Regions from separate parts of the Massilia aerilata genome, predicted to be linked through region 2. Evidence: riboswitches for the same ligand, from Rfam matches in the RefSeq annotation. Region 2 holds a riboswitch; the other holds the start of a gene.
The links. A riboswitch is a leader RNA that binds a small molecule or an ion and turns the genes downstream of it on or off. The one in region 2 is predicted to bind cobalamin.

Region 1: it holds a riboswitch for cobalamin, as region 2 does, so the genes downstream of both, ACFPO9_RS23375 (TonB-dependent receptor plug domain-containing protein) here and ACFPO9_RS13685 (TonB-dependent receptor) in region 2, are expected to answer to the same signal.

What each region holds. Positions count from the first base shown of each region.
Region 1 is NZ_JBHSMZ010000023.1:310-7,999, forward strand. Features, by position in the region: gene cobT (nicotinate-nucleotide--dimethylbenzimidazole phosphoribosyltransferase) at 1-1,034, shown strand, start outside; gene ACFPO9_RS23365 (adenosylcobinamide-GDP ribazoletransferase) at 1,043-1,822, shown strand; gene ACFPO9_RS23370 (histidine phosphatase family protein) at 1,826-2,371, shown strand; cobalamin riboswitch at 2,366-2,587, shown strand; gene ACFPO9_RS23375 (TonB-dependent receptor plug domain-containing protein) at 2,658-4,508, shown strand; gene ACFPO9_RS23380 (FecCD family ABC transporter permease) at 4,527-5,549, shown strand; gene ACFPO9_RS23385 (ABC transporter ATP-binding protein) at 5,551-6,339, shown strand; gene cobO (cob(I)yrinic acid a,c-diamide adenosyltransferase) at 6,320-6,958, shown strand; gene ACFPO9_RS23395 (cobyrinate a,c-diamide synthase) at 6,958-7,690, shown strand, end outside.
Region 2 is NZ_JBHSMZ010000008.1:227,249-234,938, forward strand. Features, by position in the region: gene ACFPO9_RS13680 (M1 family metallopeptidase) at 1-1,437, opposite strand, end outside; cobalamin riboswitch at 1,550-1,784, shown strand; gene ACFPO9_RS13685 (TonB-dependent receptor) at 1,858-3,810, shown strand; gene ACFPO9_RS13690 (thiol:disulfide interchange protein DsbA/DsbL) at 4,011-4,673, shown strand; gene ACFPO9_RS13695 (hypothetical protein) at 4,670-5,011, shown strand; gene ACFPO9_RS13700 (thiol:disulfide interchange protein DsbA/DsbL) at 5,139-5,813, shown strand; gene ACFPO9_RS13705 (ATP-binding protein) at 5,816-7,132, opposite strand; gene ACFPO9_RS13710 (hypothetical protein) at 7,371-7,690, shown strand, end outside.

The sequences.
Region 1 (7,690 bases), on a different contig from region 2:
CGCCCATCATCGCCACCACTGCGGATCCCGCGCTCGCCGCCCAGCTTGACCAGGCGATCAATAACAAGACCAAGCCGCTCGGCAGCCTGGGCACGCTCGAAACCCTGGCGAAGCAGCTCGGCCTGATCCAGCAGACCGTCGCGGTCACGGTCGAGCAGCCGGCCATCCTCGTGTTCGCGGGCGATCACGGCGTGGTCGCCGAAGGCATTTCCGCCTTTCCGCAGGACGTCACCTGGCAGATGGTCGAGAACTTCCTCGCCGATGGCGCGGCCATCAATGTGTTCGCGCGCCAGAACGGCGCCTCCCTATATGTAGTCGACGCCGGCGTGAACCACGACTTCGGTCCGCGTCCCGGTCTGCTCGACCGCAAGCTCGCCCACGGCACCCGCAACTTTGCGCAGGAGCCGGCGATGACGGCGCAGCAGTGCGCCACTGCGATGGAGCACGGCGCCGCCCTGGTCGCGGACTTGCCGGGCAATGTCGTCGGCTTCGGTGAAATGGGCATCGGGAACACGACCGCCGCCGCGGCGCTGATGCATAAGCTGTCCGGCATCCCGGTTGCGGACTGCGTCGGCGCCGGCACCGGGCTGTCGCCGGATGGTGTGCTGCGCAAGCAGCGCGTGATCGAAGCGGCGGTCGCGCATCATGCCGGCGTCAGCGATCCGCTCGACGTCCTGGCCACCTTTGGCGGTTTCGAGATCGCGATGATGAGCGGCGCCATGCTCAAGGCCGCGGCCATGCGCAAGACCCTGTTGATCGACGGCTTCATCGTCACCTCCGCCCTGCTGGCCGCCAGCCGCATCGCGCCCGCCGTCCTCGACTACTGCGTGTTCGCGCACTGCTCCGACGAAGCCGGTCACCGCCGCATGCTCGAGCAGCTCGGCGCCCGCCCGCTGCTCCAGCTGGGCATGCGGCTCGGCGAAGGCACCGGCGCCGCGCTCGCGCTGCCGCTGCTGCATGCGGCCGCCAACTTCCTGAACGAGATGGCGACCTTCTCCTCCGCCAGCGTCAGCGAAAAATCGGAAGTCGCGTAAAGACAGCAATGCAGCAGCTCCGCCTCTTCTTCATCGCGCTGCAGTTCTTCACGCGCCTGCCGATTCCGTCCTGGGTCGGCTTCGAAGCCAGCTGGCTGCAGCACGCCTCGCGCTACTTTCCGCTGGTCGGCTGCGTGGTCGCGGCCATCGCCGCCGCCGTGTATTACGCGGCGGCCCTGGTGCTGCCGGCGCCGGTGGCGGCCGTGCTGTCGACCGCGGCCTCAATCTACCTGACCGGCGCCTTTCACGAAGACGGTTTCGCCGATACCTGCGATGGCCTGGGCGGCGGCATGACGCGTGAGCGCGTGCTGGAGATCATGAAGGATTCGCGCGTCGGCGCCTACGGTGCGATCGGCATCGTCTGCATGCTGGCCGCGAAACTGACCGCGCTGGCGATGCTGCCGCCACGCGTGGCGGTCGGCGCGCTGTTCCTGGCGCATCCGCTGTCGCGCCTGGCCGCGTCCTCGCTGATCTGGAAACTGGACTATGTGCGCGGCGAAGGCAAGGCCAAGCCGCTCGCCCAGCAGATGACGTCCACCGAATTCGCGATCGCCGCCCTCACCGCACTGCTGCCGGCGCCGCTCCTGTTGATGACGGGCTGGATTACCACCGATGCGCTGCTGGCGGCGCTGCTCGCCGCCCTGCTGGCCGCCGTCTGGCTGGGTCGCAAGCTGCAGATCCGCCTCGGCGGCTACACCGGCGACTGCCTGGGCGCGGTGCAGCAGTTGGCCGAAGTCTTCGTCTATATCGGCGTGCTGGCCACCCTCGGCCACGGCGCCTGGCCCTGAGCGGTGAAGCTTTACCTGGTCCGTCATCCGCAGCCCGATGTCGCGCCCGGCCTGTGCTACGGCGCCAGCGACCTCGCCGTCACGGAGCCTGAGCTCGCGCGCGTGCATGCGAGCCTGCGCGCGGCCGGCCTGCCGGGTGCGCTCCCTGTCTACGCCAGCCCGTTGCAGCGCTGCGCATTGCTGGCGCGCCGCCTGCAACCGGTCGCGTTGCACTTCGATGCGCGCCTGGCCGAGATGGACTTCGGCCGCTGGGAAATGCAATCCTGGGATGCGATCCCGCGCCAGGAAGTCGACGCCTGGAGCGCCGACCTGCTCCACTACCGCCCGGGCGGCGCCGAATGCGTGCTCGAGGTCGCGCGGCGCGTGGCCGCCTTCCTCGGCGATGTGCGCCAGTCCGGCCATGCGCAGGCACTGCTGGTCTGCCATGCCGGCACCATCCGGCTGCTGAGCGCCATGCGCGCCGGCGTGACGCTCGAACAGGCCGCGCTCGACGCCGCCGGCACCCCGCATCGCATCGCTTATGGCGAGCTGGTGATGCTCGACGTATAATGTCGGCGTTTTGGTGCTCGCGCCTGAGTCTTCAGGCGCAGTTAAACGGGAAACGCGAAGCTCCTCGATCGAGCCAACGCGTGCTGCCCCCGCAACGGTAAGCAAGTGCCGCAGATGCATGCGGCAACCGTCTTCTCATACCACTGTGCGCAAGCATGGGAAGGTCAGACGGCCACACTTGCCAGCCCGGATACCGGCCAAAAGGTGGAAGCGTGCGGCTTGCCCTCGCTTCTGTTCAATCTGGCCTACGGGGACGTCGGCCGGTTGTCCACGAAAGTAAATCATCATGCGTTTTTCCGTTTCACGGCAGGCGGCCGCGCCCCTGCTCGCCATTACCCTTGCTACGCCTTTCATCCCCGCCTTCGCCGATCCGGCCATCGACACCGTGGTGGTCACCGCCACCCGCACGCCGCAGCGCGCCGACGAGGTGATCCCGGATACCACCGTCATCACCAGTGAAGAGATCGCGCGCGCCGGCGCCGGTTCCGTCGCCGACCTGCTCCGGCGTCAGCGCGGCATCGAGATCGTGCGCAACGGCGGCCCGGGCGCCAGCACCAGCGTGTTCCTGCGCGGCGCCAACAGCAACCAGGTCGTGGTCCTGATCGACGGCGTGCGCATCGGTTCCTCGACCACCGGCGCGGCCAGCTGGAATGCGACCCCGCTGTCGAGCATCGACCACATCGAAATCGTCTACGGCCCGCTGAGCGCCCTGTACGGCGCCGACGCAATCGGCGGCGTGGTGCAGATCTTCACCAGGAAAAGTGAGGGTACCCCAAGCTTCAGCGCCAGCGCAGGCGCCGGCAGCTACGGCGCCCGTCAGTACGACGCCGGCGTGCACGGCGCGACCGGCGGCGAACATAGCCTCAGCTACGCGCTCAGCGCCGCACGCGAAGATGCCGACGGCTTCTCCAGCACCCGTCCCGGCTCCTCGAGCTACAACAAGGACGACGACGGCTATGCGCGCAACAGCGTGAACGGCCGGGTGGCCGTGCAACTCGCGCCCGGCCACGAAGCTGGCCTGCAATTCCTGAAGAGCCGCCTGCGCGCGCAGTACGACAGCGGCGCGGCCAGCTACGACACCCACAACGAACAGGACATCGACAGCTACGTCCTGTTCCTGAACGACCGCATCCTGCCCAACTGGCGCAGCAGCCTGCAGGCGGCCCGCTCCAACGACCGGCTGGGCAGCTTCACCAGCGCGGCCGCCAGCGGCGCCAGCCAGATCGATACCCGCCAGACCGAATTCACCTGGCAGAACAGCTTCGATCTGAACGGCGACAGCCTGCAAGTCCTGCTCGGCCACCGCAAGGAAGAAGTGCTGTCCAGCTCCAGCACCGCGCTGAACCGCTCGCGCATCACCAATTCCGTCGCCGCCGCTTACGACCTGCGCCGCGGTAGCCACCTGCTCGACCTCGGCCTGCGCAGGGACCAGTCGGTCTACGGCGGCAAGACCACCGGCGCGGCCGGCTACGGCTACGAATTCAGCAGGGATTTGCGCGCCACCGCCAGCGTCGGCACCAGCTTCCGCGCGCCGACCTACAACGAGCTGTACTACCCGGGCTACGGGCTCCCGACCAACAAGCCGGAACAGGGCCGCAATGTCGAGGCCGGCCTGCGCTACCGGATCGCCGGCGCCGAGCTGCAGGCGAACTACTACCGCAACCGCCTGACCGACATGCTGGTGACGGTCAATCCCTGCCCCAGCCGCACCGGCAGCTGCGCCTACAACGTCAATCGCGCCCTGCTCGAAGGCCTGACGATGTCGGTCGAGACCCGTGCCTACGGCATCGACCTGCGCGCCAGCGCCGACTTGCAGGACCCGCGTGACGAGACCACCGGCAAGCAGCTGGCCCGCCGTTCGCGCCGCCACGCCAGCCTGACGGCCGCCCATGCGCTCGACCGCGCCGAGTTCGGCGCCGAACTGCAAGCATCAGGCAGCCGTTTCGACGACGCCGCGAATGCCAACCGCCTGGGCGGCTACGGCCTGCTGAACCTGTACACTACATGGCGCTTCACGGCCGACTGGTCGCTGCTGCTGCGTCTCGATAATGTGCTCGACAAGCGCTACGAGCTGGCGCGATATTACGGCACGACCGAACGCAGCTGGTTCGCCGCGCTGCGCTACGGGATCCGTTAATTCAAACTTCAGACCAGCATGCATCCATTCCATCAGGCCGCGCGCCAGCGCACCACCATGATCGTCGGCACACTCCTGCTTGCCGCCCTCGCCTGCCTGCTGTTTTCCGGCGTCACGGGCTCGGTCACGGTCGCGCTGGCGGAGCTGCCCGATGCGGTGGGCCAGGTGCTGCACGGCCGCCAGGATTCGCTCGCCGCTTCCTTGCTCGCGCTGCGCGGCGGACGGGCGCTGACCGCCTTCGTCACCGGCGGCGGGCTGGCCCTGGCCGGCGTCATGATGCAGGCCCTGCTGCGCAATCCGCTGGCCGATCCTTATGTGCTGGGGATCTCGGCCGGTGCCTCGGTCGGCGCCCTGTTCGCACTGCTGATGATGTGCGCGGCGGCGGTGGTCGACGGCGCCGCGCTGGCCGGCGCGGTGGCGGTGTCGATGCTGCTGTATCTACTGGCGCGGCGCGACATCCGCGGTGGCGTGGCGGCCGAAGGCGGCACCTCGACCCTGCTGCTGACCGGCGTGATCCTGATGTCCTTCTGCATGGCCCTGGTGACGCTGATGCTGTCGATCGCACCCGAAGGCGCCCTGCGCAACATGGTGTTCTGGATGATCGGCGACCTGGCCGGCACGCCGCTGCGGCTGCTGCCCTGGGTGGTGCTGGCCGGCGGACTCGCCTTCGCCGTGCGCAATGCGCGTGCGATGAACGTGCTGGCCCTGCATGCCGACACCGCGCGCACACTGGGCATCGAAGTCGGCCGCCTGCGCAAGGGGCTGTTCTTCGTGTCCGGCGTACTGACGGCCAGCGCGGTGACGAACGCCGGCTCGATCGGCTTCGTCGGCCTGATCGTGCCGCACGCCTGCCGCTTCGCCTTCGGCCCGGACCACCGCGTGCTGATTCCTTCGGCCGTGCTGCTGGGCGGCAGCTTCCTGGTCCTGTGCGACACCCTGGCGCGCACTGTGATTGCACCGACCCAGCTGCCGGTGGGCGCGATCACGGCGCTGATCGGCGCACCGGTCTTCCTGTACCAACTCCACCAGCTGCGCAAATAAGATGATAGCGACCGAACAACTCACGCTGCAGGTTGCCGAACGCACGCTGGTGCGGGATCTCGACTGGTCCGTGCAGGCCGGCGAATGCTGGAGCATCATCGGCCGCAACGGCGCCGGTAAGAGCACTCTGCTGCGCACCCTGGCCGGGCTGCGAAGCGCGAACCGGGGAGAGGTAAAGCTGGGCGACAGAAGCCTGGACGACTGGCCGCTCGAAGAACTGGCGCGCCAGCGGGCCTACCTGGCGCAGTCGCGCACCGACGCTTTCGCCTACAGCGCGATCGACACCGTGCTGTCCGCGCGCCATCCCTACCACGGCAACCGCTACTGGGAAGGCAGCGACGACCACCAGGCTGCGCTGCAGGCGCTGGCGGCGATGGAAGTCGAGCACCTGGCAACGCGCGACGTGCGCACCCTGTCCGGCGGCGAGCGCCAGCGGGTCGCGATCGCCGCCCTGCTGGCCCAGGACACGCCGCTGCTGCTGCTGGACGAACCGGCGAACGCGCTCGACCTGGCCCATCAGGTGAGCGTGACCGGCCTGCTCGCGCGCCTGTGCCGGCGCGAGCGCAAGACCGTGGTCATGATCGGCCATGACCTCAACCTGGCGCACAGCATTTCCACCCACGCCCTGCTGCTGCGCGGCGACGGCGGCTGGCTGGCCGGCCCGGTCGCGCAGGTCATGCAGCCGGCGCTGCTGGGCGACTACCTCGGCCACCCGATCGAGATGATCGAGCACGGCGGCCGCCGCATCTTCATCCCTTTCGAGGACCACCATGAACACCATGACGCCTGAAGACACTGCTGCCGCTACTACAGCACTGAACGAACGCCACCGCCAGCGCATGGAGCGCAAGAAGGCCGTGATCGACGCAAAAATCGCGGCGGCCGACAAGAAGATCGGCATCATCATCGTCAATACCGGCAACGGCAAGGGCAAGAGCTCGAGCGCCTTCGGCATGGCGGTGCGCGCGCTGGGCCACGGCATGAAGGTGGGCGTGGTCCAGTTCATCAAGGGCGCGATGTCGACCGGAGAGGAACAGTTCCTGCGCCGCTTTCCCGAAGAAGTCGGCTTCCACGCGATGGGCGAAGGCTATACCTGGGAAACCCAGAACCGCGAGCGCGACATCGCCAAGGCCGAAGAGGCCTGGCAGCAGGCCAGGCGCTTCCTGGACGACCCGGAAATCGGCCTGGTGGTGCTCGATGAGCTGAACATCGCCCTGAAATACCGCTACCTGGACGTGCATGCGGTGATCGCCGACCTGCTCGAGCGCCCGGCCATGCAGCATGTGGTGGTGACCGGGCGCGCGGCGCCGCCCGAACTGATCGAGGTGGCGGACACCGTCACCGAAATGAACGTGGTCAAGCACGCCTTCAAGGCGGGCATCGCGGCGCAGGCCGGGACGGAGTGGTGATGACGCACCCCGGCGCACGCATGCTGCTGGTGGCGGCCACCGCTTCCGGCCAGGGCAAGACCACGATCACCGCGGCCCTCGCGCGCGGCCTGGTGCGCCAGGGCCAGCGCGTGCGGGTGTTCAAGTGCGGCCCCGACTTCATCGACCCGATGCTGCTCGAACGCGCCTGCGGCTCGAAGGTGCACACGCTGGACCTGTGGATGGTCGGCCTGGAAGCCTGCCGGCGCCGCCTGGCGCAGGCCGCGCGCGACGCCGACGTGGTCCTGATCGAAGGCGTGATGGGCCTGTACGACGGCAACCCATCGGCCGCCGACCTGTCGCGCGCCTTCGACATCCCGGTGCTGGCCGTGATCGACGCCTCCGCCATGGCGCAGACCGCCGGCGCGGTGGTGCAGGGTCTGCGCGACTACGGCCCGGTGCAGATGGCCGGCGTGGTCGCCAACCGCGTGGCCAGCGACGGACACCGCCAGATGGTGGCCACCTCGCTGCGCGGCATTCCGCTGCTGGCGAGCCTGCCGAAGCAGGCGAGAACACTGCCTGAACGCCACCTGGGCCTGGTGCTGCCCGCCGAAGTCGACGACATCGACGTCATCCTGGACGAGCTGGCCGACCAGCTGCACCTGGACACCCAGGCCTGGCAGGCAATCGCGCCGCGCCTGCCCGATCACGCCGCGCCGGAGCAGCCCATCCCGCCGCTGCTGGCCGGGAAGACGGTGGCGGTCGCGCGCGACG
Region 2 (7,690 bases):
GAAGCTCGGCGTGATGCCGATCCGGCGCATGAAGGGCGAGGCGGCGTGGATCTGCTGGCCGCGCTCGCGGATCATGCGCAGGTCCCAGTATTCGTTCAGGCCTTCGTCCAGCACCGGCTCTTCGAACTCGTTGTTCGCGAGCAGGCCATAAAAGTAGCCGTGGCCGAATTCGTGGATCGTGACGAAGTCCAGCATGTACTGGTTCATGAGGTCGGGCTCGACCCGGGCATAGCCTTCGGCGGTGAAGAAGGTCGGGTACTCCATGCCGCCGGCTTCCTCGGCGTTGTGCGGCGGGATCACGACCGTCAGCGTTTTATAGGGATACGGGCCGAGCGTGTTCGAGAAATAGGTCAGCGAATCCTTGGCCGCCTTCATCGCCGGCGCCGCGCTGGCCGCGTATTCGGGCGGGTAGAGCACGGTGACGGTGACGTTCGGGCTGCCCGGGCCGGTCCAGGTCTCGACCATCGGCTTGCTGCTCCGCTTGTCGGCGGTCCAGGCGAAGTCGTGGACGTCGCCCTGCACGTAGCGGTGGGTCAGCATGCCGTTCTTCTCGACCGGGGCGCCCTGCGGCTCGCCGGTGGCGCCGACCGTGTACTCCTTCGGCGCCGAGATGCGCACGTCGTAGCTGCCGAAATCGGCGTAGAACTCGGAGTTCAGGTGCATCTCGTGGGCGTTCCAGCGCGGGGCGGTGGCGCCCCGTTCGCCCGGCAGTTCGAGCACGCCGATCTTCGGGAACCACTGGCCGACCAGGTGGAAGCTGCCGAAATAGCCGGTGCGCGCCATCACCCGCGGCAGCTGGGTGTGGAAGTCGATGTCCAGCAGGGTCGAGGCGCCCGGCGCCACGGCTGCCGGCAGGTCGAAGCGCACCACGGTGTGGTCGGTGGCAGGTCCGTTGTCCGGGTGGACGAAGGTCCAGGGCACGGTGGCCTCGCCTTGCGTGACCGTGCGCAGGGCGATGTGGCCCCATTCGCCTTCCTTGATTTCGACGCCGGAGCGGAAGGCGCCCTCGCGCTGGCGCTTCTCGGTGAAGAAGGTGCTGCCCGCGCCTTCGAAGGCGTTCATGTACAGGTGCACGTAGACGCTCTTCACCGGCACGCTGCTGCGGTTGCGCCAGGTGAGCTTTTCGCGGCCCGTCACCGTGTGCTTGACCGGGTCGAGGGTGGCGTCGATGTCGTAGTGGACGACCCGGTCCGACAGCGTCGGCTCGAGGCCGGTGCGGGCGCCGCCCCAGGCGTTCTGGCTGCTGGCGACCTGCACCGCGGCGGCGTTCGGCGCCGCCAGCGCGATGCCGTCCGTTGACGCTGCCGGCGCGGCGGCTGCGGCGGGCGCAGGTGCGGCGGCATCCGGCCCGGCCAGCAGGTCGGCGGTGACCGCCACCCCCGCCGCCAGCAGGACCGCGGCTGCGCCCGTGCGCAGGAATGTGGAACCCAATCTCATCTAAGACCCCCAAAGTCGAACTTGCGTTTTGTTAAGTTGCTTTTGTGGACACACTATATTCGAAAATCACCCTGAATAGACCACCCACCGGTAGAGATGTTGCTTATTAGGTTTATAATTTCGGGGTTCTGGTGCCCGCACGCGTCTTCCCTCGCGTGCAGTTAAACGGGAAACACGGAGCGCAGGCGCCCCCGGCGCCGCGCCAACGTGTGCTGCCCCCGCAACGGTAAACAAGCGCCATCGTGATGATGGCTGGCTGCTTCAAGGACCACTGCGCGCTTCGCGTGCAGGAAGGTGAAGCAGTTCGTCTTGCTAGCCCGGATACCGGCCAGACAGGGGGAAGCGGGCGGTTTGCCGCGCTTCCATATTGAGCCGGCATGCGGGGACGCGCGCCGGCCTAACGATCCAGCTTTGAATATCATGAATTCCAAGAATCAGCCCGCGCTCGCGCTGGCCTGCGCCATTGCCATTACCCTGCCTTTTGCCGCCCACGCGGATGAACCCCTGGCCAGCACCGTCGTCATCACCGGTTCGCGCTTCCCCAGCGCCGAATCGCTGGAGCCGATCGGCGCCACCGTCATCACCCGCGACGAGATCCGCCAGGCCGGCGTCAACGACGTCAATGGCGCGATCCGCAAGATCGGCGGCGTGTTCGGGCGCCAGAGCCTGGACTCCTCGCCCGACTTCGCGCTCGACCTGCGCGGCTTCGGCACCAACGGCGCGCAGAACATGGTGATCCTGGTCGACGGCGTGCGCCTGAACGAGAACGAACTGGCGAACTCGGTGCTGTCGACGATCCCGATCGACACCGTCGAGCGCATCGAAATCGTCCGCGGCGGTAGCAGCGTGCTGTACGGCGAAGGCGCGACCGGCGGCGTGATCCAGATCGTCACGCGCAAGGACGCTCGCTATGCCCGCTCGGGCACGCATGGCTCGGTATTCGCCGAGGCCGGCCAGTTCAAGGAACGCGACCTGCGCGCTTCCGTGTCGCACGTGGCAGGCAATCTCAGCGTCGATGCCGCCGTGGCGCGCCAGGACAACGACAACTACCGCGCCAACAGCGCCTTCACGCAGAACAGCCTGTCGGCCGGGGTGCAGGTGGCCTATGCGGGTGGCCGCGCCGGTGTGCGCGTGGAAAGCGCGCGCCAGGATACGCGCCTGCCGGGCTCGCTGACCCTGGCCCAGTTCCAGGCCGATCCGCGCCAGAGCCAGACCCCGAACGATTTCGGCACGCTGGATACGGACCGCGTCAACGCCTTTGCCGAATACCGCATCGGCGAAGTCGACCTGGCGGCCGAGCTGTCGCACCGCGAGCGCGACGTCGACTCGAACTACTATTTCGGTACCAGCGCCTCGGTGACGAAGTACAAGGGCCGCCAGAACCAGTTCTCGCCGCGTGCGCGCTGGCTGCATACGCTGGACGGCGGCATGCTGAACGAGCTGGTGACCGGCGTCGACGTCATCGACTGGCAGCGCAAGACGACGGCCGACTATTCGCTGGCCGACGCCAGCCAGAAATCGAAGGCCTTCTACGTGCGCGACGAGCTGCGCTTCGACCCGGCCCACGACGGCCGCATCGCACTGGGCGCGCGCCGCGAGATCTTCGACAAGGATTACATCGACGCGATGGCCGGCGGTGTCGCGGACAATGGCTCGCAGGGCCAGAACGCCTGGGAGGCGCAGGGCAGCTACCGCCTGCTGCCGCAGCTGGAACTGACGGCGCGGGCAGGGCAGAGCTACCGCGTGGCCAACGTCGACGAGAACAGCTTCCGTACCAGCCTGAGCCTGCTGAAGGTGCAGACTTCGCACGACCTGGAATTCGGCGCCAGCTGGGGTGACGAAATGCGCAAGCTGACTGCCCGGGTGTTCCGCCACAAGCTGGACAACGAGATTTTCTACGACCCGACCGCCTTCGCCAATACCAACCTCGATCCGACCCGCCGCCAGGGCGTCGAGATCGACGCCGAGACCGCGTTGACGACCGGCTGGCGCGCCACCGCCCACTTGCAGCACGTGAACGCCAAATTCACCGACGGCCCGAACGCCGGCCGCGAGATGGTGCTGGTGCCGAAGAACGTGCTGACGGCCCGCCTGAGCTGGCTGCCGGGCAGTGGCCAGAGCGCAGACTTCGGCGCGCAATGGGTCGGCCGCCAGCGTTACGGCAGCGACTTCGACAACCGCTGCGCCGCCGCCATGCCGTCCTACGTGACCTTCGACGCACGCTACGCCGTCAAGCTGGGCGCATGGGAAGTCGCCGTCAACGGCCTCAACCTGGCCGACCGCCGCTACTTCAGCTACGCCTACGGCTGCCAGACGGGCATCTACCCGAGCGACGGCCGCCAGCTGAAACTCTCGGCCCGCTACGACTTCTGACAAAACGCAAACCGGGGTCAGACCCCGTTTTTTGGCAATATCCACCAGGCTGTTGCCAAAATTCGGGGTCTGACCCCGGTTTGAGGTAAGTCGTCGTTACAGCGGTAAGCAATTGCAAAAAACGGGAGGTGGGTTCGGCTTTGGGGCGAAAAAGTGGTAATCTCGCGGTCGTTTGCTCAATCAATTCGAGAAGGATACTTATGCGTTCCCTGCGTTTCGCCCTGCTTGCCGCCAGCCTCATCGCTAGCACCGCTTTTGCTTCGCCGACCGATCCGAAAAGCGGCGTCGAATACGTGACGCTCGCTCAGCCGCAGCCGGTGCAGGCGGCCGGCAAGAAGGTCGAGGTGATCGAGTTCTTCATGTACCACTGCCCGCACTGCAATGCGCTGGAACCGCAGTTCGAACAGTGGGTCAAAAAGCAGGGCGACAATATCGTCCTGAAGCGCGTGCACTTCCCGTTCACCGGCCCCAACGATCCGGAAGCCCACCTGTACCTGACGCTGGAAGCGATGGGCAAGGTCGACGAGATGCATGCAAAAGTGTTCAAGGCCATCCACCAGGACCGTATCCGCATGAAGGATGACGCGACCGTGATCGACTGGGCTTCGCGTAACGGCCTCGACCGCGCCGCGTTCACCAATACCTGGAATTCCTTCGGCGTGATGACCAAGCTGCGGGGACTGAACCGTATCGTCGAGGCCTACAAGGTCGACGGCGCGCCGACCATCGTGATCGACGGCAAGTACCAGACCTCGCCGGCCAAGGTCTACGAGACGGTCAAGACGAATAGCGAACCCCAGCTGTTCGCGGCCACCCTGCAGGTCCTGGATGCGCTGGTCGCAAAGGCAGCCAAAACGAAATGAGCGATGCGGAAGGCAAGATCCTGAAGATGTACGACAAGTCCAAGCCGGAAGACGAGGACTTGCACGACGTGAGCTACTACCTGCACTGGCTGTGGGGCGTGGTCGCGGTCCTGGCCGGCATGGTCTTCTGGCTCTGCATCGCCCTCGTGAATGCCGAAAACCAGCGCTATGCCCTGGTGTCGAACAAGTGCGCCGACCCGGTGTTCAAGGGCGAGATCGACCGCGCCTGCCTGCGCACCGTGCACTCGCGCGAGCACTGGTGGGAACACCTGTGGTACGGCGTCAGCCATATCCGCGCGGAGTTGCCCGAACCGCCGCCCAAGCCCAGGAAGCATTGATTTTCAGCGATCCCGAAAATCCCGCCACCGAGCGGGATTTTTTACGCCTCCTAAGTTTCCTTTAAGGCAATCTTTGCATGGAAGAATGCTAAGCTATGCATATCGCCCACGTTCAAAGGACCCCCAAATGCGTCTCCTGCGCCTTGCCGCCGCCTGCCTGCTCGCCACCGCTGTCTCGGCCACGATCCCAGCCTTCGCCTCGCCGGCGAACCCGCAGAACGGCGTCGATTACCTGACCCTCGCCCAGCCGCAGCCGGTGCAGGCGGCCGGCAAGAAGGTCGAGGTGATCGAGTTCTTCATGTACCACTGCCCGGTGTGCAATGGCCTGGAAGCGGGATTCGAGGACTGGGTCAAGAAGCAGGGCGACCGCATCCAGGTGCGCCGCATCCACATGCCCTATACCGGCGCCGCCGACCCGGAAGCCCACCTGTACCTGACCCTGGAAGCGCTGGGACGCCTGGACGACATGCACGCCAGGGTCTTCAACGCCGTGCACCAGCAGCGCATCCGCCTGAACCAGGACGCCGCCATCATCGACTGGGTGTCGAAGAACGGCATCGACCGCGCGAGCTTCCTGGGCGCCTGGAATTCCTTCGGCGTGCTGGCCCGCCTGCGCGGCCTGGAGCGCGTCATCGCCAACTACAAGGTGGAATCGGTGCCGACCATCATCGTCGATGGCAAATACATGACCTCGCCGTCCATGGCCCACGACAGCATCAAGACTAACAATCCGCAGGAAATGTTCCAGGCGACACTGCAGATCGCCGACGCGCTGGTGGCGAAGGCGGCGGCATCGAAATAATCTCAGGTGCTGAGGACGCCGTCGGGCAGGGTGATCACAAAACGCGCCCCGCCCAGCGGCGATGTCTCTACCTTCAGCTCGCCGCCATGCAGCCGGACCGCCTTGCGCGCGATCGACAGCCCGAGCCCGAAGCCGCCGGTGGCGCGGTCGCGGCTGCGGTCGAGCCGGTAGAAGGGCTCGAAGATGCGTTCCCGCTCCGCCTCGGGAATGCCGGGGCCGTCGTCGTCGACCAGGATCTCTAGCAGGCCCTCATGGTGGCGGGCGCTCAGCGCCACCGTGTGCGCCGCGTATTTCTGGGCATTGCGCAGCAGGTTGCCGACCGCGCGCGCCAGCAGTCGGCGGTCGCCGTCGACGCTGCCCAGCCTGGTCCCGAGTTCGGCGTGCAGGCTGGCCGGGCGCGGATGCAGGGTGTCGAGACATTCGCGCAGCACCGGCTCGACCTCGAACAGGGCGCGCTGCGGCTCGCTTGCGTTGTCCAGCTTGCTCATCGAGAGCAGTTCGTTGACCAGCTCGTTCAGCTCGGCCAGGTCGCCATCCATCGCCGCGATCCGCTTGCTCAGGGCCGGGTCGCCGGCCTGGTCTTCGAGGATCTGCAGCGCGAACTGCAGCCGCGCGATGGGGGTGCGCAATTCGTGCGAGACCGAGTGCAGCAGGTTCTTTTGCGATTCGAGCAGTCCCTGGATCCGCTCGGCCATCGCATTGATGCGCTCCGCCAGCGGATAGGCCGCGTCCGACGGCTTCATCTGCGCGCGCGCGGACAGCTTGCCGGCGCCGAATTCGTCGGCCGTGCGGGCCAGCATCTGCAAGCCCTGCCAGTGCGCACGCGACCACAGCGCGATCGGCACCAGCAGCGCCAGCGCCACCACCACGTAGCGCACCACTTCCATCAGCAGGGCCTGGTTGAGGTCGATCGGCAGGCTGGAGGCGCGGATCGCTTCCTCGTTGCTGCCGATATAGCGGTCGCCGAGCAGGTCGACGCGCCGGAAGAAGCGCTTGCGGGCCGGGTCGAGCACGATCTCGCCGCGCTCGAAGGCGGCCAGGGTGGCGCGCGGCAGGGCGGATCTGGCCTGGTCCAGCGGGACCAGGTCGAAATGCGCGGTCGACACTTCGCGCACCTTGTTCAGGCGCCCCAGCCACTCGTCGGCCGGGGCCTGGTCCACGTACTGTTCGAGCAGGAAGATCTGGGCCGAGGCCTGGCGCCGCGCGATGTCTTCCAGCGGATCGCCGAACAGGCGCGCGAAGACGAAATAGACGACGAACGTAGCTGCCGTAATCGACAGCATGACCAGGATAAAGAAACGGAAGAACAGGCGGTTCACGCCACCGAAGAAGTCGTCTTGCTCATAGGCGGAATTGTATAGGAGTAATAATTAAAAAAACCATATCTTACAAAATCAAGACAAAAGCCTGACATGTCGAGGGGGATTCGCTTGCAAGCCATGCGTACGATGGCTACTCATCAGGTTTTTCCGTTTGGCCCACCTGATGCGCGACTGACGGTGGGCCTTTTTTTATTCCCCCAACAAGACTTCGTAGGAGAGGAAGCAGGAGATGGCGATGTTTGAACGTGCAAAGTTTTCGCTGCCGCTCGCCGGCGCAATCCTGGCAGCCGGATTGGCCGGCTGCGGTGGCGGTTCCAGCGCCCAGCCCGACCGCCAGGCAGGCCAGGTCAGCCAGGGCGTGGCCGTGGGTGAGCCGGCGCCGTCGCTGGTGATGACCGACTTCCAGAACATGGCGCGCGAAGCGAGCTGCGCCGAAAGCCGCAACCGCCTCTTCATCATCGACGGCAAGCAAGTCTTGTGGGACCGCGCCGGCAATTGCGCCGATGCCTCCTACGAACAGGTGCTGTTCGGCGCCAGGCCGGACCAGGTGCTGTG